DNA from 3 places in the Catenibacterium sp. UBA627 genome. Region 1 is predicted to be linked to each of the others. Evidence: predicted binding sites of a transcription regulator. Region 1 holds the regulator's gene; each other region holds the start of a gene.
What was found. The regulator HrcA, encoded in region 1, represses chaperone genes, less so after heat shock. The targets are predictions, from matches to a motif close to TTTTAGCACTNNNNNNNNNNNAGTGCTAAAA.
Positions count from the first base shown of each region.

Region 2: clpB (ATP-dependent chaperone ClpB) is a predicted target of HrcA. The motif match lies at 5,577-5,607, and genes of this name have one in related genera.
Region 3: B2S90_RS03875 (co-chaperone GroES) is a predicted target of HrcA. The motif match lies at 4,128-4,158, and genes of this name have one in related genera.

Region 1 is NZ_DBPF01000148.1:2,445-10,512, forward strand. Features, by position in the region: gene B2S90_RS09925 (Asp23/Gls24 family envelope stress response protein) at 1-150, opposite strand, end outside; gene rpmB (50S ribosomal protein L28) at 385-570, shown strand; gene B2S90_RS09935 (YjjG family noncanonical pyrimidine nucleotidase) at 605-1,282, opposite strand; gene dnaJ (molecular chaperone DnaJ) at 1,333-2,457, opposite strand; gene dnaK (molecular chaperone DnaK) at 2,509-4,323, opposite strand; gene grpE (nucleotide exchange factor GrpE) at 4,341-4,934, opposite strand; gene hrcA (heat-inducible transcriptional repressor HrcA) at 4,948-5,970, opposite strand; gene hemW (radical SAM family heme chaperone HemW) at 6,100-7,191, opposite strand; gene holA (DNA polymerase III subunit delta) at 7,193-8,068, opposite strand, start outside.
Region 2 is NZ_DBPF01000122.1:36,893-44,960, reverse strand. Features, by position in the region: gene B2S90_RS08155 (UDP-N-acetylmuramoyl-L-alanyl-D-glutamate--2,6-diaminopimelate ligase) at 1-45, opposite strand, end outside; gene mtaB (tRNA (N(6)-L-threonylcarbamoyladenosine(37)-C(2))-methylthiotransferase MtaB) at 32-1,339, opposite strand; gene B2S90_RS08145 (hypothetical protein) at 1,344-2,117, opposite strand; gene B2S90_RS08140 (RsmE family RNA methyltransferase) at 2,119-2,853, opposite strand; gene clpB (ATP-dependent chaperone ClpB) at 2,951-5,518, opposite strand; gene B2S90_RS08130 (ATP-binding protein) at 5,683-6,888, opposite strand; gene B2S90_RS08125 (helix-turn-helix domain-containing protein) at 6,911-7,120, opposite strand; partial or broken gene B2S90_RS08120 (transglutaminase-like domain-containing protein) at 7,335-8,068, opposite strand, start outside.
Region 3 is NZ_DBPF01000055.1:3,599-11,666, reverse strand. Features, by position in the region: gene aroE (shikimate dehydrogenase) at 1-121, opposite strand, end outside; gene chbG (chitin disaccharide deacetylase) at 217-954, shown strand; gene B2S90_RS03885 (PLP-dependent aminotransferase family protein) at 1,008-2,195, shown strand; gene groL (chaperonin GroEL) at 2,221-3,840, opposite strand; gene B2S90_RS03875 (co-chaperone GroES) at 3,853-4,113, opposite strand; gene B2S90_RS03870 (lysylphosphatidylglycerol synthase transmembrane domain-containing protein) at 4,258-5,280, opposite strand; gene B2S90_RS03865 (metallophosphoesterase) at 5,363-6,160, opposite strand; gene rnjA (ribonuclease J1) at 6,160-7,905, opposite strand; gene B2S90_RS03855 (DegV family protein) at 8,036-8,068, opposite strand, start outside.

The DNA.
Region 1 (8,068 bases):
TTTACCTAGAAGATCATAAAAACCATCCATCATCTTCTGGCTAGCCATACCTACAACACCATAACATTCTGTTGCAGCTCCACCACAAATAGTAGCAATAACGTCAGTTGAAATATCTATATTTCCAAGATCAGTTGTTTTTTTAATCATATTGATTCCTCCATTTTTATTCTTTTTTCATAATAGTAATTATATATCATATACACAAACATTACAAACAATTAGGATTATAGCAAACAATAAAGATTTTTCAATCCTTATTTTGTTCATATATTCAACTTTTTTTACATTTTGGACAGATTAATAAAAAAAATGATTGATTTTTGATGAGGTAGATGGTAAGATACACGAGTATGTGAAACAAGTAAAAGGATGGTGAATTCAATGTCTAGAAAATGTCAGATTAGCGGTAAAGGACCTATGTCTGGTAACAACCGTTCTCATGCATTAAACGCTACAAGAAGAAAGTGGAATGTTAACTTACAGAAAGCTACTGTCATCATCGATGGTAAGCCTACAAAGGTAAGAGTTTCTGCAAGACAGTTAAGAACTTTAAGAAAGAGCGCTTAATCGATATAATAATAGAGGCTGGTAACAGCCTCTTTTATTTTACTATGTCTAACACTTCTATAAGTTTGTCTATTTCATATGTGACAGCTTGAGAAGTGTTTTTTTGATGTGCTGGATTAAAGTAGCATGTATCTATTCCTGCATTCTCTCCACCCTTTATATCGCTTGTAAGTGAGTCTCCAATAATAATTGTGGTATCAGGATCATAGTGGGTCTTTTCTTTAATATAATTAAAGTAAGTGAGATCAGGTTTTTCATATCCTACATCTTCTGAGATGAATATATCATCAAATAAATCATAAAGACCCGTACCCTTTAATTTGCCTAACTGAGCGACTTTTGAACCATTTGATGCTGCATACTGCTTACAATGTGGTTTAAGCGCCAAAATGGCTTCTAAGGCAAATTCATTCAAACAATAATAAGTCCCTAATGCTTCCTGATAATCTTTATTAAAATGAACACCATCAATAGAAACATTAAGTAATGCAAAAAAATCCACAAAACGTTTCACCATGAGTTCATTTCTTCTTGAATGATCCTTTTCAATCATCTTCCAACATTCTTTATTAATCTTTTTGTATTCTTCAAATTGTGCTTCTGTCATAGATACACCATGCTTCTCCAAACATTTTTCCATGCTGATTTTTTCAGAGATTTCAAAATTAAGAAGTGTGCCATCTATATCCCATAATATGGTTTTATATTTCATACTATCCTCCTTATTTTATTATACAAAAAAGACAGGAATACTCAATATTCCTATCTCTTGAATGATTTTTTAAATTGATCAAAAATAGATTCTTTTTCATCTAATTCCTTAAGTTTCATGTAAAGATCTTTTTCTTTCTTGCTGAGTTTCTTAGGAATAGAAACATTGACCTGAACATACTGATCACCATAAGTATCGCTACGCATGTTCTTGACACCTTTACCCTTAAGTCTCATGACTGTACCAGTTTGTGTTCCTGCTGGAATCTTCATAGTCACATCACCATAAACAGTAGGTACTTCTACTTCACAGCCAAGAGTTGCATCGACTGCAGAAACTGGAACTGATATAGAAATATCATTACCATTTCTCACAAAGTATTTATGTGGACGAACATAGATTTCTACATATAAATCCCCATTAGGTCCGCCATTGACGCCACGCTGACCTTTACCAGCGACACGTAACTGCTGATGAGAATCAATACCAGCTGGGATAGTTAATTCAACAGTGACATTCTTATTAATATATCCTGAACCATGACAATGTGGACACTTATCCTTGACTACCTTACCTGTACCATGACAGTCTGGGCAGACTGATTCATTAATGATAGTACCAAATGGCGAACGCTGCTGTACTCTAATACGTCCTGTACCACCACATCTAGAACATGTATGCACATCATTAGGATTCTTCGCACCTGTACCATGACAATGAGAACACTGTTCATCATAGTTAATCTTAAGTTCAGTCTTTTTGCCCTTGATAGCATCCATGAAATCAATTTCTATCTGAACATAACGGTCTTCACCTTTTTGTGGTCCTGTAGGTCTTCTAGAACGTGACTGTCCTCCGCCAAAGAATGAACCGAAGATATCACCAAAGTCCATATCTTCAAATCCACCAAATCCCTGGCCACCAAATCCTCCAGCACCTGCACCACCCTGTTCAAATGCTGCATGTCCATAACGGTCATAAGCGGCCTTCTTATTCTCATCAGAAAGAACTTCATAGGCTTCATTGACTTCCTTGAACTTTTCTGCTGCATCAGGCGCCTTATTCACATCAGGGTGATATTTCTTTGCCATCTTACGATAGGCACGTTTTATTTCATCTTTTGAAGCATCCTTGGATACACCAAGGACTTCATAGTAATCTCTCTTATCTGCCATAAATCACACCTCATTTAATATAAGCCAAGGGGGATTCCCTTGGCTTTCTTGTTAGTTCTTTTCAGTAAAGTCTGCATCAACGAAATCATCGTTATTGTTGTTAGATGAAGTGTCTGCACTCGCTGTGTTACCAGCATTCTGCTGCTGATACTGAGCAGCAGCCATCTGCTGAGCAATATTTTCAAGTTCGCTCATCTTAGATTCAAGAGTAGCCATATCATTATTATCTAATGCAGTCTTAAGTTCATCTCTTAAAGCTGTAGCCTGCTTCTTCTGATCTTCTGGAAGGTTAGCACCCTGCTCAGCTAAAGCCTTATCAATCTGGTTGATCAAAGCTTCTGCTTTGTTCTTAGTTTCGATGTCTTTACGTTTCTTTTCATCGTCAGCTTTGTTGCTTTCTGCTTCCTTAACCATTCTATCGATTTCTTCTTCACTTAAACCTGTAGAGTTCTGAATAGTGATAGACTGTTCTTTGTTTGTCTTCATATCTTTTGCTTTAACGTTTACGATACCGTTAACGTCGATATCAAATGATACTTCAATCTGAGGAACGCCTCTTGGAGCTGGTTCAATACCATCAAGCTTGAATAAGCCTAACTGCTTATTATCTTTAGCCATAGCACGTTCACCCTGTAATACGTTGATATCTACAGCTGGCTGGTTATCAGCAGCAGTTGAGAAGATCTGTGATTTAGTAGTTGGGATAGTTGTGTTACGAGGAATTAATACTGTCATAACACCACCCATTGTTTCGATACCAAGTGATAATGGTGTAACGTCAAGTAATACGATATCTTTAACATCACCAGTGATAACACCACCCTGGATTGCAGCACCCATAGATACTACTTCATCAGGGTTAACTGACTTGTTCGGTTCTTTTCCTAATAATCTCTTAACTGATTCCTGTACTGCAATAATACGAGTAGAACCACCAACTAATAAGATCTGATCGATTTCAGATGGAGTAACGTCAGCATCATTTAATGCCTGTCTTACTGGAGTTTCAGTTTCAGCAACTAAATCAGATGTTAATTCATCAAATTTTGCTCTTGTAAGAGTCATATCTAAATGAAGTGGTCCATTAGCACCAGCTGTGATATATGGTAATGAAATCTGAGTCTGCATCATGCCAGATAAGTCTTTCTTAGCCTTTTCTGCAGCATCTTTAACTCTCTGCATAGCCATCTTATCAGCGCTTAAATCAACACCGTTTTCTTTCTTGAATTCACTAACCATGTAGTCCATAACTTTCTTATCGAAGTCATCACCACCTAAGTGGTTGTTACCTGCAGTAGCTAATACATCGAAAGTACCATCAGCTAAGTCAAGGATAGATACATCGAATGTTCCACCACCTAAGTCATATACTAATACTTTCTGTTCCTGTTCAGTCTTGTCTACACCATAAGCAAGAGCTGCTGCTGTAGGTTCGTTGATGATACGTTCAACATCAAGACCTGCAATCTTACCAGCATCTTTTGTAGCCTGACGCTGTGAGTCATTGAAGTAAGCTGGAACTGTGATAACTGCACGAGTCACAGGTTCACCTAAATAACTTTCAGCAGTAGCTTTTAAGTTCTGAAGAATCATTGCTGAAATTTCTTCTGGTGTATAATCACGACCATTGACATGTTCTTTATAGCTTGTACCCATATGTCTCTTGATTGATGCTACAGTATCAGGATTTGTAACTGCCTGACGCTTTGCAGCTTCACCAACAATGATTTCACCATTCTTGAATGCGACAACTGATGGAGTTGTTCTCATTCCTTCTGGATTTGCAATTACTTTTGCTTCACCATTTTCCATTACACTGACACATGAATTTGTTGTACCTAAATCAATACCAATAACTTTACTCATAATAAGTTCTCCTCCTATTAATCCTTATTCACTTTCACTAAAGTTGCTCTAATAACTCTATCTTTTAACATATAACCTTTTTGTAATTCTTCAGTCACAATATTTGGACCAAAGTCAGGATTGTCATCCTGCATGACTGCCTGGTGCATATTAGGATCAAATTCCTTTCCCTGTGCTTCAATCACAGTTACACCGTTCTTGCCTAGAATATTCATTAACTGGTTTAAAATCATCTTGTTACCCTTAAGAATATTCTTACCTTCTTCGCTTTCAGGTTCTACAGTTAATGATCTTTCATAGTTATCAATAACTGGTAGTAACTCTTCAATAAAAGACTGCATTGCATACTTTAACTGATTTGCATGTTCTGTTTTAAGTCTTTTCTTTAAGTTCTCCATATCAGCGAATACTTTATAATAATCTGTCTTCCACTGATTGATTTGAGATTCTAAATCTTTGATTTTTTCATCTTTAGGATCCACTTTTTCTTCAGTTGTCTCTTCTTTTACTTCTTCAACTGCTTCTTCAGCTTCTTTAACTGCTTCTTCAGTTTCTTTAACAGCTTCTTCAGCTTCTTTAACAGCTTCATCTTTATTCATTTCTTCTGCCATGGTCTCACCTCTTCTACTCATCATTTTCCTTGATGATTCTTTCAATATTTTCAGTAATATATTCTACAAGCGATACAACTTTCTTGTAAGGCATACGCGTTGGACCGATTACAGAAATCGTTCCTTTGTTAGCTCCTCCTGTATCAAAAGAAGATGAAATAACAGATACATCATCAAGTCCAGATACATTTGAATCATCACCAATTAATACCTTGATACCATCATCGTCAGTTGGTGCTAAGAAATTCCAGTTTGATGAATTTTCAAATGCACTCACTAGTTTTCTTAACTTATTGACATCATTGTATTCTGGCTGATATAACAAATGATCTTTACCAGAGAAATATACATTGTTTCTTGCAAATTTCATAAATGCTTCTAAGAAAGCATTAAACAAGATTTCATGTTCCTTGATTCTCGTATTGAGGATTGGCTTGACATCATTTTCTAACTTATCTGCGACCTGATTGATTGGTGTACCTACTAGTGTATCATTCATAACCGATACACAGGCTTGTAAATCATCCAAACTCAATGTCTCAGATAAAGTGAAAACTCGATTTTCTACATGTCCCTTATCCGTCACTATGATGGCTGTCACATTTCTTGTTCCAATAGGAACTAATGTGATATTCTGCAGACATTCATAACTTGAATTAGGTCCTAGAGCAACCGCCGTCAGATCAGTCAACTGGCTTAACATTTCGCAGCTTTCTTTAATCAAACTATTCAATGATTGATGTGTATCACTAAAGATTGTTGCAACCTGATTCTTCACCTGTTCATCAACATTTGGCTGAAGCAAAGTATTTACATAATAGTAGTAGCCCTTCTTAGAAGGAACACGACCAGAAGATGTATGCGTCTTTACTAGAAAGCCAAGTTCTTCAAGTTTGCTCATTTCATTTCGGATAGTGGCGCTTGAATAAGGTAATTCATATTTTGTCATCAATAGTTTAGATCCAACAGGTTCTGCTGTTTCAATAAACTCTTCGACAATATATTTAAATATTAGCATTTGTCTTGCCGATAGCACTCTCAAGCACCTCCTTAGCACTCTTTTTCCTCTTGTGCTAGATTCATTATACATTCTTTTTTAGCAGTGTCAAGCCTTTAGTGCTAGTTTGTGCTAAAAAACGGTTTCTATTTTCTAGAAACCGTTGTACTACTCTGGCAAGAAATCAAGGAGGATGGAATTAAGAAGATCAAGCGTATGATTTGTTTTTAAATGATTATTTTCAATAACCAGATTGTGGTTATCTAGATTCTTAGAGAGAGCTTCTTTATAGACCTCTTCTATAGCATGATGGTATCTTCTTTTAAATTCATCAAGGTCCAACCCTTCTTCAAGACGTAAAGACATCATAAGATGATTAAACATTGTATCTTCGATTGTTTCTTTTTCGATATATATTGTATTCTTCCCCTGCAGGTAATCAGTGAGACTGCGTGAGTGAGAAATAAGTTCATCATCTATTTTACCTGTGGCACCAATACCGACACCATAATAGTTCTCATAATGCCAATAGACTTTATTATGATAAGATTCATGATTTCCTAATGCATAATTAGATACCTCATAACGATGAAAACCTGCACGAGAGAGTGTCTCTACAATATAATCACTCCATATTCCTTCAGTTTCTTCATCAAGTGGTTCATAATTGTCATAAAGTCTTGTATGTTCTTCTAATATAAGAGAATAGTAGGATAAATGATTGATAGGAAGTGATAAGGCAATCTGTAAATCTTCTTTCACATCTTCTAATGTCTGTTCTGGTAATCCATACATCAAATCAATAGAGATATGCTTAAAGCCAATAGCCTTCGCATTTCTTACGACTTCTTTTGCTATAGAAGATGTATGATAACGTTCAATTCTTTTTAATAATGTATTATCAAATGTCTGTACACCTACACTTAAGCGATTAGCTCCATGAAGATGCATAGTTTCTAGTTTATCTAGCGTTGCTGATTCAGGATTGACTTCTATAGTATATTCTAGAGTTCCATCACCCACAAAAGGATCTATCATATTTAATAACATCTTTAATTGATTTAAAGAAAGTGCACTTGGTGTGCCTCCTCCTATATAAATAGTTTCCATCGGATGATGAGGAAGTGTATCAAGTTCTTCCTTTAGACGTTCTAGATACTGTAATACAAACTCTTCACGATAATAGACCTTTGCAAAATCACAATAAGAACAGATATGATCACAAAAAGGAATATGAATATAAAGTGCTTTTGTTTCCATATTATATCCTCATCAAGAAGAGTTCTAATCCTCTATATTTATCCACTGTCCCAGTCTTGATTGCATAATCAAGTTCAGATAAAGCATAAAGTTTTTCAATAAGTTCTGTAATATCAAAATGTGCCGCATTTTTACGGATTGGATAGATTGCACGAGGATTAAGTCCAAGGGCAGATGCAATATCAGTATCACGATAGCCCTTCTTACTCATAATAGAGACCTGATAAAGATTACGTAATGAATTCGCAATTAACCCAATCAACTGTAAGGGTTCATGGTTTTGAGAAATCAAATCCTGATAAACACGCATCGTATTTCTTAAATCATGATTCATAAGCGCATTTGTCAACTTAAATACATCTTCTTCAACACGTGGTGGAACAAGTCTTTCAACATCTTCCTTCTTTATATTATGTGTATAAAGACATAGTTTTTCTACCTGATTAGAAATAGTCAAAAGATCATTTCCACAGCGATCTAACAACAAAGTAAGTGCATCATCATCAATAGAGGCATTTCTACGAATGATTGCTTCTCTAGTAGTTTTATAAAGCTGATCAAAGGTCAGTTTTTCCATTTCATACCATTTTGCATGCTTACGTAATGATTTGACTACCTTCTTTCTTTCATCAAAATTACGCTGATCCTGATATATAACAAAGATTGTTGTCGGATTATCATGTTCAATATAATCTAAAAACAGCTTGATATCTTCATCTGTGACAAGCTTCTTTTTAGGCTTCTCTTTTGTAAGAAAGATTGGATTCTTTAAGACAACCATCTTATATTCTGTTAAGAAAGGCTGTGTTAAGGCATCTTCAATGATTTCCTTCATTGGTGTTTCACCTGCATGATAGACCATATAATTCATATCATC
Region 2 (8,068 bases), on a different contig from region 1:
CTTCAAATCACTTTCAACTTTAAAAAGCTCATTAAGCCTCTTCACTAGAAACCACCCCGATTAAATCATAACCTCGATGATCTGTTACTTTCACTTTATAAATATGTCCTTCTTTTAAAGAAGTATCTGCCACAAGAACCTTTAAGTAATTAGATGCATGACCAACCATATAGCCATCTTTTTCTTCTTCAATCAATACTTCTAGTTCCTTATTCATTTCAGATAATGCGAATTCAGTTTTTAATTCATCAGATAACTGTAATAGTCTTTTAACACGTTCTTTCTTAACGTCACCTGGGACCTGACTTGGCATACGGTCTGCAGGTGTGCCTTTTCTTCTTGAATAAGGGAAAACATGCAACTGATTGAAATGAAGCTTCTTGATCCAGTTATATGTATCTGCAAAGTCTTCTTCTGTTTCTCCTGGGAATCCTACAATAACATCTGTTGTAATAGAGATTCCTGGTAATGCTTCCTTTAATTCAAAATATTTCTTTTCAAATTCAGCTGTATTATAATGTCTTGCCATTCTTCTTAAAATAGAATCTGTGCCAGACTGAATTGGAATATGAAGATGATCAACAATAATAGGACTCTTTCCAATAAGTTCGATAATCTCATCACTGACCTGACTCATTTCAATAGAAGAAATACGTAATCTCTTCAATCCCTTAATCTTAGTTGTCAAATCTACCAATAGGTCATAAAAAGAATAATTCTCTAAATCCACACCATAACCTGCTGTATGAATACCAGTTAATACGATTTCTACAAATCCTCTGTCTACTAATTCCTGAGCCTGTCTTAATACATCTTCCTTAGGACGAGAACGTACGCCTCCACGTGCATAAGGAATAATACAATATGTACAGAAGTTATTACAGCCATCTTGAATTTTCAAGAAAGCTCTTGTTTTATTTTCAAATGCATGAATACTTAAGTCTTCAAAACGAGACACCTTCATAACATTTTCAATTTTAACTATCTGTTTATGTGTACTCTTATATTCTTCTACAAAGTCCACAATGGATGCACGATGCTGAGTTCCTAGCACAACAGAAACACCTTCAATTCCTGTGATTTCTTCACTCGCAACCTGTGAATAACAGCCCACAACGCAGATGACTGCTTCAGGGTTTGTACGATGTGCCTTACGGATCATCTGTCTTGATTTAGAGTCTCCTGTATTTGTGACTGTACAAGTATTAATAACATATACATCTGCAGGAGATTCGAAGTCGATTGTTTTATATCCTCTCTTTTTGAATATTTCTAACATCGCCTCTGATTCATAGCTGTTTACTTTACAGCCTAATGTATGAAAAGCAACTGTTGCCATTGTCTCACTTCACTTTCTTATTTAATTTCTTATATGTATGATCACTAATCAACTGATGATCATGCATGTATTCAATGAACTGTGTATATTCACCACGTTCATAATAACTAACTAATTCTTTCGCATCTTCGATAGACACCTTATTAGAATGACGATTATCATCACCTATGACCATACGGCAGATTAATGAGAAATCTTCTTTCACAAATAAATAGATTGTCCCCAATTCTTCATAATAGTAGGCAATGTGAGATTCATTTTCATAAATCTTTTCTAAACTTGAAAAAGGTGTATCTAATAAAATAGGTCCATAATATCTATAAGCGGTATCTAATGTGATTTTTTGACTCTTTACAAATTCAGCATGCTGCTTCAATAAGAGAATCTGATAATCGTTGATATACCACCCATTAATATCAGGAGAATAGACAGGAATATAAATATCTCTTGAACTTTCTTCATCATAAAAATGAGGGAGCGTTTCTAAAACATTCTTGAGATCATTGTTGAACATCTTTCGTTTTTCTTCATAAGTGATATATTCAAACATATCATAATGACCTGCCGCAAAAAGATCATAAGACCCTTCAATAGCATCTCTACCTTCTAACGAACGTAGGACAATTTCCATATTGAATAAATCAATTTCAGATTTGATCTTAAAACGAATATCCATTGATTCTAGTTCTTTTTTATGTTCTTCACAATAATGATACAACTTTGTCTTAGTATACTTTGTATCCCTGCTGTATTTATTAATGACTGCAATAAAGTTCATATTAATCCCCCAATTCTCTTCTATACCCAATAACACTTAGCATATATAAAGGTGCTGTTTCACTTCTTAATATACGATTACCAATAGAACATGGCACAACACCTATTGCCTGCATCTTTTCTACTTCCTGAAGATCAAAACCTCCTTCAGGTCCCACAATAATAGTAATAGAAGTATGAAGTGCATCAAGTGCTTTCGTGAAAGCACGGTGTTCACCATTCTTACTTTCTTCTTCATATGCCACAACATTAACTTCAGATAAATAATCTTCAAGCTGTGATAATTGAATAGGAGGCGTAATTTCAGGAACAATCTGTCTATGACATTGTTCACTTGCTTCCTGAGCAATACGAACAAAGCGCTCTTTTTTCTTATTAAAACGTGTTTCATCCATCTTCACAATACTTCTAGAAGCACGTAATGGAACAATACGTGTAACCCCTAGTTCCGTTGCTTTTTGAATCACAAATTCAAATTTATCACTCTTAGGTAACCCATAGACTAAAGTCACTTCAACATCCAATTCATTATCTTCCTGAAGTTCTTCCTTAATCTGTAATAAGCCCTGTTTTAAGTCTATGATTTCACACAAACATACATGCTTATCTTCATCAATGCAAATAACATGTTCGCCTTTTTCCATGCGCATAACCTTAGTCATATGCTTATACATAGAATCATCAGCGATAATAATATCATTTTGTCTATAATTGTTTTTAATAAAATATCTCTGCATAGTCATCTCTCCTCTAGCATTCTAACATTTTTATGAAACATTGAAAAGACAATAGAAAAAAAAGAAGATAGAGGGGGATTCTATCTTCTTTTACACTTTATGATTCTCTCGCAACAAATCCATTATCATAATCAATGATTACATGACTATTGGCATGAATTGTACCTTTGATAATTTCTCTTGCAAGCATTGTCTCAATATGAGACTGGATATAACGCTTGATTGGACGAGCACCAAATGTTGCATCAAATGCATCCTGTGCAATTCTATTTTCAGCCGCATCAGTGACTTCTAAAGTAATCTTCTTTTCTTCTAGACGACCTTCAAGTTCATGAATAAACTTATCAATAATCTTATAAACAACACTTGAATCAAGTGAGTTGAACATAACGATTTCATCAATACGGTTTAAGAATTCAGGTTTGAAGTGCATCTTTAATTCATTATCCACTTCTTTACGTGTTTCTTCATTATTACCCTGCAACAAGTACTGAGAACCGATATTAGAAGTCATAATGATAATTGTATTCTTGAAGCTAACTACATTACCTTTAGAATCTGTTAAACGACCATCATCAAGAATCTGTAATAAGATATTGAAGACATCTGGATGGGCTTTTTCAATTTCATCTAATAAAACAATACTATATGGAGCACGTCTAACCGCTTCAGTTAACTGTCCACCTTCTTCATAACCTACATATCCTGGAGGAGCACCTAATAAACGAGAGACACTATATTTCTCCATATATTCACTCATATCGATACGTACAATATTCTTTTCGCTATCAAAGAGCTGTTCTGCTAAAGTTTTCGCTACTTCTGTCTTACCTACACCAGTAGGACCTAGGAATAAGAATGAACCAATTGGTCGGTTTTCATCATTGATACCAGCACGGCTTCTAAGTATTGCATCAGTGACCTTAGTAATTGCTTCATCCTGACCAATAACTCTCATCTTCATAATATCTTCAAGATTCAATAGTTTTTCTTTTTCTGATTCCATCAGCTTAGAAACTGGAATATTTGTCCATCTAGAGATAACTTCAGAAATAGTATCTACAGTAACTTTTTCCTGTAATAGAGCATCATCATTTTCTTTTGCCTGGTATTCTTCTATTTCTTTATTAATAGCTGGTATAGTCTGGTATTTGATCTTAGAAGCTTCTTCTAGGTTGCCCTGAGATTCAAATTGTGCCATCTGTGTTTCAAGACGAACCTTCTGATTCTTTAAGTCCTTGATATGATCAACCTGAGACTTTTCTGATTTCCACTGTTCAGTTAAGCCAGAAATCTTTTCATTTAATGAAGCAATCTTCTCTTTGATTTCTTCTAGTCTCTTTTCATTGTCTTCTGTTGAATCTTCTTTTTCAATTGAAATTCTTTCCATCTCTAGACGATTCTTATCACGTGTAATTGTATCTAATTCTTCTGGCATAGAATCAATTTCCATACGTACTGAAGCGCATGCCTCATCAATTAAATCAATGGCTTTATCTGGCAAGAAACGATCAGTAATATAACGGTCACTCATATGAGCTGCTGCGATAATCGCACTATCCTGAATCTGAACACCATGATGAGATTCAAATGGTTCCTTTAAACCTCTTAGAATCGCAATAGTATCATCAATATCAGGTTCCTGTACCAATACTTTCTGGAAACGTCTTTCTAAGGCTGCATCCTTTTCAATATACTGACGATATTCATCAAGTGTAGTTGCACCAATACAATGTAATTCACCACGGGCCAACATTGGTTTTAATAAGTTAGCCGCATCCATAGCACCATCTGTCTTACCTGCACCAACTAACTGATGGATTTCATCAATAAACATAATGATTCGTCCTTCAGATTTCTTGATTTCATTTAAAACAGCTTTTAATCTTTCTTCAAATTCACCACGATATTTAGCACCTGCCACAAGTGAACCTAAATCAAGTTCAAATAAAGTTTTATCTTTTAATGTTTCGGGTACATCGTTCTTAACTATACGCCAAGCAAGTCCTTCTACAATCGCAGTTTTACCTACACCTGGTTCACCAATTAAAATTGGATTATTCTTTGTCTTACGTGATAAGATCTGAATCACACGTCTGATTTCTTCATCACGTCCTATAACTGGATCAATCTTGCCATCTTTAACATCTTTTACAAGATCACGTCCGTATTTTTCTAATACTTCATAATTATTTTCTGGGTTTGGAGTATCCACTTTATGTCCTCCTCTCATTTCCTTAATGATTTTTTCTACTGCTTTCTTATCTAGATGATAACGAGATACAAAGTTTCTGATAAAGGTACCTTGCGAATTAAACAGTGCGAGAATAAGATGTTCTACACTCATATAGTCATCTTTATACTCTGTCTTAATTCTTTCCGCATTCGCAATCCAGCTATTCAAATCATAACTTAAGCGTAACTGATCCTGTGTGACCTGTCCCACACTCGGTTTCTTATTTATCTCATCATTGAGTAAATCCTGTACTTCTGGTATAGAAATATTGAGTTTTGTAAGTACTCGATAGAAAATACCAGAACTATCTTCTAATAATGCATACATGAGATGTTCAACATCTACAATCTGCTGATTAAGAGATAAAGCACTCTGCGCCGCACGTCCAAATGCTTCCTGCATGGCTTCTGTCCATTTTTCACTATTCATCGCAATCACTCCTTTTAGCACTCTTCTTTCTCTTGTGCTAATGCTAGTATATCACTTTTATTAGCACTGTCAATAGATGAGTGCTAATTTCTATAAAGATTTTGTGACTTGTTGTGACTACTAATTGAAAAAAGTAATTACAGTCTTAAAGCATTTTGCTTTGCTCAGTCTACAATCCCCAATAACCAGTCTCTTGCATTTATACGTCGAATTCCTTCATATTGTTCTTCTGGTTCTTCATCCATTGTTAAGATAATCTTCGGATAATGATCTCGTATTGCTTGTAATGGTCTTAATTCTCTCAAAAGTGTATTTTCATCTCGTACAGTCAGTGCTACCTGGAAATATACTGTTCCCTTTTTATTCTGTGCTACAAAATCGACTTCATATGAATCGATTTTTCCAACATACACATCATATCCTCGACGCAACAATTCCAAATAGACTATATTTTCCAGAACATGTCCTGCATCTGCCTGCCTTGAACCTAAAAGCATATACCTCATTCCAATATCAACTATATAATATTTTTCAAGAGTCTTTAAATATTGTTTTCCCTTTATATTATAACGTTTTGCCTGATATATAATATAGCTCTCGCTAAAAGCCTCCAGATATTTTCCCACCGTTTTGGTATCAATTTTTCGCCCTTCTGAGGTCATCGTATCTGCAATTTTTTTTGAGGACAATGGATTTCCTATATTATCAAACACAAATCTTAAGACACTCTTAAGCATCATGGTATCTGTGATTCTTTTCCTGTTTATAATATCCTTCACAACAATCGTATTATAGATTCCTTCCAGATAATCTCTAATCTCATCTGGCTGATTTTTTAATTCCAATGTAAACGGAAATGAACTATTCTGCAAATACTCAGCATATTTAATTCCTCTGTCATTCATGCTACCAGTACTTTCCATATATTCCTTAAAAGACAACGGCAACATTTCAATCTGAATATATCTTCCTGAAATCATAGTCGCAATCTCACTGGACAACATATATGCATTAGAACCAGTCACATAAATATCTATGTTTTTTTTAATATAAAGACTGTCCAGCACTTTCGGAAAATCTTTTACATTCTGAATTTCATCAAGAAAAATATATGTCATTTTCCCATTAATCAAACGTTCCTTTAAATATTTATATAATTTTCTGTAATCTGTCAGTTCTTCATAATCAAGATCTTCAAAATTAATAGAAATAATCTGTTCTTCCTCAACCCCATGCTCTTTTAAATAATTGCGATAAATTTCCAGAAGCATAGATTTTCCACAACGTCGTACACCTGTAACAATTTTAATCAACTGCTTATCTTTCCATGCAATCAGTTTTTCTAAATATTCTTTTCTTTCTATAATCATAATAATGCTCCCTTCGTTTTTACTAATTATATTCCAAAAATAACAAAATATTCAATAGTTTTAGGATTACATTCCAAAAACTATTGATTTTCATATCTTTTTGGGAACAAAAGTTAACTTGATAGCTGTTTCTGTGTGAATCAATATTACTCGTCTCCATATAGACAATATATCCGGCATAGTGGTCAAGGACAGCCTGTATTGCTATGGAGTCTCCCTCATATGCCTTTATAATCGTATCATAGTGTTGAGCATCACTTTATTTACTACTAAAAGACACATAATTATTCAAATTAAATGAAAAAGGCATTACAGATATGAACTCTTTCTATTCACATTATTTGTAATGCCTTTTTTATGTTTTGTGTGCAAAAAAGAAAAGAGAAGGAAACATTCAAACCCCCTCTTCAAACATTTCTGTCCCTAACAGCGAGACTTATGATAATTTATTTTTCAATATCTTCCATAGAAATCAGTTCCTGTGATACATCCACCTGAGAGAAGCGAAGACCATGATCCTCGTACTCAAATTCTCCTCTCTGATTATCAATCGGATCGATGCGGAGCCATTTTTTCTCCGGTATGAATTCTTTTTGGATTTCAGAGTTAGCTGGCATGCGGAAAATGTCGAGATTACCAAAGTAATAGTTCCAACGCTCTTTGTCTCCTTCACGCCATGCGCTTCCACCAAAGGAAGGGTCTGCAAATACCCATCCATAAGGTGCTACATAGAATTGTGCCCAATCATGGCATCCTGTATAATACTTTGTTGCATATAGACCTGACTGCCAACGTGCCGGAATTCCAGACATACGGCAAAGTGTGATGAATAGTAGTGCTTGTACACCACAATCACCTTTCAGATTGATTGCACAGTATTCTGGAATACACTCAATTGTAAAATACTCTCTCATGAAAGAATACATAACTTTTGTTGTCACAAAATCATAGAATCGACGCGCCAAAATAATTGGATTTGTCTCATTTCCTGCAAGCTCATCTCTTAGTTCTCTTAAGTAAGGAGTGAATACGATATGTGGTGCCTGCTCTTTCAGACAGAAATCTGGCTGTTCTTCAGATACCTTGGCAGGATCTAACTCCACATAATTTACATGGTAATCAAATGAATAATCTACCATAAACTCCTGATTCTCTTTCAGTTCAGTTTCAAAATATACTG
Region 3 (8,068 bases), on a different contig from region 1:
AAACATCATTAATACCTAATGTTTGAAATGCAGTATTATGCATCATTGGTGAAAAAGAATGTTTAATAGGATTTGCGACAACCCCATATAAACCTGTATATCCAGTAATTGTATTTTTCATAACAGTCTCCTTTTGTCTTGTATTATACATCATTTTATCGTTCTGTGTGACTGTTCTTATAATATTTAGTACAATGGATTCTAGAGGTGAAAAGTATGATCAAGAAATTAATTATTAATGCTGATGATTTCGGTATGTGTGAAGGAAACTCCCTAGGTATCCTTCTTGCACACGAACAAGGAATTGTAAGTTCCACTACAGTCATGATGAATATGCCATATGCTTCATGGGCCCTAGACAAGGCAAAGGCATATCCAAATTTAGGAATTGGTGTTCATTTAACTTTAACTGCAGGTAAACCATTATTATCTGGCAAGAAAAGCTATACAGATGAAGCGGGGAACTTCTTAAGACCTAGTGCTTATGAAGATGGATTTCCAGATGGAGAACCAGATGAAGTCTATGAAGAATGGAAAGCACAGATAGAAGCTTTCATTGCACACACAGGACATCTTCCTACACATCTAGATTCTCATCATTATGTTCATATGGAACATAGACAATTGGAAGTCATCAAGCGTCTTGCCAAGGAATATAACCTTCCTATCAGACAAACAAGATATGTGGATGAAAACTACTTCCCAGCACGTTGTGAATTTTATAAAGATGGTGTAAGCTTTGAAACATTCAAAGAAATCTGTTCAACAGAAGGCTATGATACAGTAGAAATTGTTTGTCATCCTGCTTTAGTTGATGAGAGACTGATGAACGTATCTAGCTACAATATGAGTCGCATCAAGGAATTAGAATTACTTAAGAGTGATGCATTCAAACAGTACATCAAGGATCACGATATTCAGATTATAACTTATGCAGACATAAAAAATAATTAGGTATTTTTAAATAATAGTAGTAGAATGAGAAAAAAGTGAATGGAGTGACATATATGAGATACGCAGATAAGATGAATTACGTAAAAAAATCAGCCATTAGAAGTGTCATGGCTGATGCAAGTGAGAATGGTACGGTAGACTATATTAGTTTTGCGAGTGGATTCCCTGATCCAGAAGCTATTCCACAGGAAAAGCTAGAAGAAGTAGGACATAAGATTCTTCAAGAAAAAACTTATGAAGTTTTGCAGTATGGCTCTGCCCAGGGGTATACAGGTTTAATAGAATCTTCTAAGTCATTCATTAATAAGCATGAATGTATATGTACAAGTGATGATGATATTATTATTACAACAGGATCACAGCAGGGCTTAGATCTTGTGTCTAAGATATTCTGTGATGAAGGAGATTATGTTGTAGTAGAGAATCCAAGTTATTTAGGTGCTTTAAACTCATTTAAATGTAATGGGGCAAAGCTGCTTGGTGTTTCTTTAGAAGAAGATGGTGTAAACCTAGAAGAACTAGAAGAAGCCTTTAAAAAAGGACCAAAGGTATTCTATACAATTCCTAACTTCCAGAATCCTACCGGAGTCACAACATCTCTAGAAAAAAGAAAAGAAATCTATAACCTTGCAGTAAAGTATGATGTAGTTATTCTAGAAGATAACCCTTATGGTTATTTACGTATTACAGGCGAAGAAGTACCTTCTATTAAATCTTTAGATCAAGACCATCGTGTTGTTTATGCAGCCAGTCTTTCTAAGATTATCTCACCAGGTATGCGTACAGGAATCATCTGTGCAAGTAAAGATATTATTTCTAAGCTCTTTATGGCTAAACAATCAGGTGATAATCATACAAACAATCTCTCACAATATATGATGGATGCATTCTTAAGAGAAACAGATATGGATGCACATATTAAACATTTGCAGTCTCTTTATGCAAAGAAATGTAATTTCATGTTAGAGATGATCAAGAAGTATTTCCATCCTTCTATTCATGTCATTGAACCAGAAGGTGGTATGTTTATATGGTTTGATCTGCCTGATGGTGTAAGTATGCCAGAATTCGTTCAGGCTTCTATTAAGAAGCATGTAGCCATCGTACCAGGTAATGAGTTCATGGTAGATAGTACTAAGCCATGTCAATCTATTCGTATGAACTTCTCAGCTGCTTCTATGGAGAATATCGAAAAAGGTATCCAGATTTTAGGAGAACTAACATATCAATTCTGTAAGTAAAAAAAAAGCCATTTCTGGCTTTTTTTTAATACATGCCACCTTGTGGCATAACAGGCTGCTGTGATTCTTCTTTCTTAGGAAGTTCTGCCACACCTGCTTCAGTTGTTAAGAACAAGGCTGAAATACTAGCGGCATTTAATAATGCGCTACGAGTGACTTTAGTAGGATCAATAATGCCTGCTTCAAACATATTGACCCAGTCACCTGTCTTTGCATCAAATCCAAAGTCCTTTTCAGCATTCTTCTGGATAGATACAATTTCTTCTTCATCATAACCAGCATTGATTGCAATCTGAGTAAGAGGTGCAAATAAAGAATTCATGACTACATTAATACCCTTCTGGATATCTACATTCGTATCTCTGACCTGATTCTTTAGTTCTTCATAGGCTTCTACTAACGCAGCACCACCACCAACAACGATACCTTCATCTACAGCGGCCTTAGTCGCATTGAGAGCATCTTCAATTCTTAATTTCTTTTCTTTTAATTCTGCTTCAGTTGTAGCACCGACTTTAATTGTTGCAACACCGTTAGATAATTTACCAATACGTTCTTTTAAAGTCTTCTTTTCATAATCACTCTTAATATGAGTTAATTGTGTCTTTAATTCTTCTACGCGCTTATTCACTGCTTCACTAGAACTATGTCCAATAAGAGTTGTATTATCCTTCTTTACAATCACTTTCTTGATTGTACCAAGATCTTCAATAGTTAAATCAGAAAGCTTCATATTAAGGTCTTTGTTGTAGAATTTAGCACCAGTTAATACTGCAATATCCTCCAACATTTCTTTCTGTTTATCACCAAATCCTGGAGCTTTAGTTGCTACGACATTAAAGGCACCTCTTAACTTATTCAATACAAGAGAAGAAATCGCTTCATTTTCATAATCTTCTGCAACAAGTAATAATGGCTTATTAGTTTTTAATACCTGTTCAAGTAGTGGAAGGATTTCTTGTAAATTAGTAATCTTCTGATTAGTGACTAAGATCAATGGATTATCCATTTCTACTTCCATCTTATCTGTATCACTTACAAAATAAGGAGATACATAACCCTTATCATACTGCATACCTTCATTCACTTCTAATTCATCATCAAAACTATTAGATTCATCTACGTTGATAATACCATCTCTACCAACTTTTTCCATAGCCTGAGCAATCAAATCACCAATATGACTATTAGAAGAAGAAATAGTGGCTACAGATGCAATATCCCTGCTTGTTTCTACTTTATGAGAATTCTTTAATAATACTTCAGCCACTGCTTTAGAGGCTCTTTCAATCCCTTCTCTCATAAGTACAGGGTTTGCACCTTTTTCAACCTGCTTCATACCATTCACAATCATATCTCTCGCAAGTATTGTGGCAGTTGTTGTACCATCACCTGCAATATCATTTGTATTATTGGCTACTTCATAGACTAACTTAGCACCCATATTTTCAAAATGATCTTCTAACTCTATTTCCTTGGCAATAGAAACACCATCGTTCGTAATTAAAGGAGAACCATAGCTCTTCTCTAATACCACATTTCTACCTTTAGGACCAAGTGTGACACTCACTGCATCAGCAAGAGTATTCACACCTTTCAACATAGATTGACGTGCATCACTAGAAAAACGTATTTCTTTACTCATAGTTCATTCCTCCTATTCAATACATGCGAGAACATCTTTCTCGTCTATCACAATATATTCAATACCATCAAGTTTAACTTTAGTACCTGAGTATTCCTTGAATACAACACGATCTTTTTCTTTTAAATCATTTTCACATTGAGGACCTACAGCCACAACTTCTCCAACAGTAGGAAGACTCTTTGTCTCAGTAGTGAGAATAATACCACTTGCAGTCTTGTTTTCTACTTCCTCTTTTTTTAATACGATATTCTTATTCAAAGGTTTCAACATTTTTTATTCCTCCTCATTAGCACTCTATTTATCTAGGTGCTAAAAAGTATTATAGTTCGTTTTAGCACTTTGTCAAGGCAAGTGCTAATTTATTTTTGGGCAGATTGAATGATAATGCACAAAAAAGCCACTCCTAAGAGTGACTTAATCGTCTTTTCGTTTTGTATCCTTTGCAACTATGAATGTGATCATACCTAATATTAATCCAAAATAGAAAGAGAAGAAACGCCATAAGAACATAGAACTAGAGGCATTTGCTCGACCAAGAAAACCAAACAAGATCATATAACATCCTTCACTACCACCTGATGCACCAGGAATAGGGAGGAATGTATTAATGAGATTAATAATGGATGCAAGTCCTAGGAACTGTACGAATAAGTTGAAAGGAACCTTAATACCTAAAGCAAGACAAGAAAAGAATGGTGTAGAGTAAATGATTGTAAGTTTCACTACATTACATAATACTGTCTGTAATAATGCTTTTTTATTTTTCTGTAGTACATTCATCTGTTCTCTAAATTCACTGAAATAATTCTGAATTCTAAAGCATGTCGATTCATAATCTTTTATAAGTGGTGTTTTAGATAGTAGATAAACTACTTTATCTACTATAAAGTTCTGGAACTTCTTACTCTTAGCTCCGGCAAATAATAGAATAGTCACTACCGCATTAATAAGAAATCCTACGGCTGCCATAGAAGATACACCAACACCTTTATCAAGGAAGTAGGCTGAATCCACTATCATAATCACAGCTGTAAAGCCCATGATCACTATTTGATAACTAATAAAGCACATAAGTAATATACTTGTAGATATTGCAGGAGAGATGCCTTGGTTATTAAATACGAACACCTGGGCAAACTGTCCTCCGGAAGAAGAAGGTGTTAAACCGCTAAACAAAGTACCTACAAGTCCATTCACAAAACCTTCTTTGAGAGTAAAGTCTTTTTTATAGAAACGCGCAAAGATCATAGTAGCCAGTCCGTCAAATACATAATACATAAACATGATGAAACATAAGATGAATAGCCAGAAAGGATGCGCTGTTGTAATTGTCTTAAATACAGTAGAAACTTCAGAACCTACTGATAAATATAAAGAAATACCACTAATCACAAGAATTAACGCAATATTCAAGATATAGCTCTTCTTTGTTTTCATGGGAATCACCTCATTTCCCTATCTCTATTTTACCAATCTTACTTGTTATATGAAAGCAAAAAAAGAGTAGGGATAAAAATCCCTACTCGAATGTAATCATAATAATTTCATTTTCACATAATACTTTAAAATGATAGTTCTTACGTGGTGCAATACCGTTACTTACAATAAGTTCAGAATTATTTTCTGTATAAGTGCCATGATTATAAGTGATTGCATTTTTACATTTTACAAGTGGCCCAATACCTGGGAACCAGATGGTACCGCCATTACTATGCCCAGATAACTGTAATTGTGTATGTCCTTTGTTTTGAATAAAACTGTCAGGATAATGACTTAAAGTAAGGACAAAACCATCGTAATCAGGAATATCTTCCTGGCTGTTAAGAGACTGTCCATAAAGGATAAAAGAACTATTACGATAATGAATTGTACGTGTACTATTGTTTAATACTTCAAATCCACCCTCATTAAGGATATTAGTCACTTCATCAGCATGGGCATGATCTTCATCACCTAATACTGCAAACTTACCATATCCAGGCTGAAGCTTCTTTAAGATCTTCTGTACTTTTGTATCTTCAATAGGTTTGCCTTCATACAGATCACCAGTAAAAACAACCATATCATAACTTTGATCTTCAATCTCATCTACAATCTGTTCAAGACGATCAATATCCTTAGATGTAGTAATGTGGACATCGGATAAATTGACTATCTTGAAACCTTTAAAACCATCAGGTAACAAATTAGAACTATAATTCATTCTTGAAAAAGAATAATGTGTTCTAGAAAAGAGACATGTATAACCACCAAACAACACCAATGCTAAGACAATAATAGCAAGAATACCAGTACGAATAATTTTCTGTTTCTTCATTATTTCTTATTCATGATGACAGGAATAATCATCGGTCTTCTTTTTGTCTTAGTATAGAAATAAGTTGTTAATGTTTCTCTAATTGTATTCTTAATTTCTCCAAATGTTGTCTTTTCCTGTAATAAAGCACGTAGCTTACGATCTACAGCCATTTCAGCACCATAAATCATAGGCTTACTATCTTTCATATATACAAATCCACGGCTCATGATGACTGGCTTATGAAGTAAAATACCAGCATGTGAATCCATACTAATTAGAACTGCAACCATACCATCTTCACTTAAAATCTGACGGTCATGTAATACTGCAGTAGATAAACCAGTTAAATCATTACCATCTACATAAATATCATCTGCATGTACACCTCTTGTCTGGAATACTTCATGATCCTTTAAGCATAAGCAATCCCCATTACTTAATACAAATGCATGATCAGCTTGTCCGCCTACTTCTTCATATAATTTCTTATGAATGCAAAGCATCTTGTGTTCACCATGAATAGGGAAGAAGTACTTAGGCTTAGTCAATAACATCATCAGTTTCTGTTCTTCCTGAGATGCATGTCCTGAAGTATGAAGGTTACTGATCATAGAGTTTTCAAGAACTCTTGCCCCAGAACGATATAATTTATTAATCAAACGTGATACAGAAGATTGGTTGCCTGGAATAGGGTTAGATGAGAATAACACTGTATCCCCGGGCTTAATCTTAATCTGACGATGTGTACCATTCGCAATTCTATTTAAGGCTGCAAGTGCTTCACCTTGAGATCCAGTACATAGAATCAAGATTTCATTATCAGGAAGATATCTTGCTTCATCATTCTTAATAAAGAAACGATCAGGACATTTGATATAACCCATTTTTCTTGCAACATCAATATTGTTGACCATTGAACGTCCATATACAAGGATCTTACGATTAAACTTAACAGCTGCTTCTACAATCTGCTGTACTCTATGTATATTAGATGCGAAAGTTGCAACAATAATACGTCCTTCAGTCTTTCTGAATTCTTCTTGTACTTGTGAAGCCACTGTCTTTTCACTAATAGAGAATGTAGGTACTTCAGCATTTGTACTATCACTCATTAATAAATCAACACCTGTTTCACCTAAGAAACTTATAATCTGATAATCAGCAGGATTTGCTACAGGAGATAAGTCAAACTTAAAGTCACCTGTTTCTATAATACGTCCATCAGGTGTATTCACAATAATTCCCATAGATTCAGGAATAGAATGGTTAGTATTAAAGAAACCAATATTAAAATATTTAGTTTTGATAGAACTTTCGTGAGTAATAGGAATCATCTTAGTCACATGAGTGAGATGATGCTCCTCTAGTTTTCTTCTGATCATGGCACAAGCCAATGGTGAAGCATAAATAAATGGAATATTCACTAGTCTTAATAAGAAAGGAATACCACCAATATGGTCTTCATGACCATGTGTAATAAACAATCCCTTGATCTTTTTATTATTCTTTCTTAAATAAGTATAATCTGGAATAACATAATCAATCCCAGGAAGACCTTCAGATGCAAACTTAACACCTGCATCAATAATAATCATTTCATCATTGCATTCAATGCAGTAAGTATTCTTACCAACCTCATTCAAACCGCCTAATGCGAATATTTTTGTCCCTTGTGTTTTAACATTATGATGTGTTGAAGGGAATCTTCTTTTAGAACGATGAGGTTTGAATGTCTTTTTCTTTTCAGTATTATTGACTGACATAAACTACTATCCACCTCTTTCTCAAATAATGTAAAATCACTCATTAAAATAATAATATAAAAAAACTGAATAATCAATGTTGTAAGGGAATACAAGAAAAAATTAAAAAAAAGATGTTCTATCGAACATCTTAATAAGAACCTTTCTTATAGGCAGCTATTGC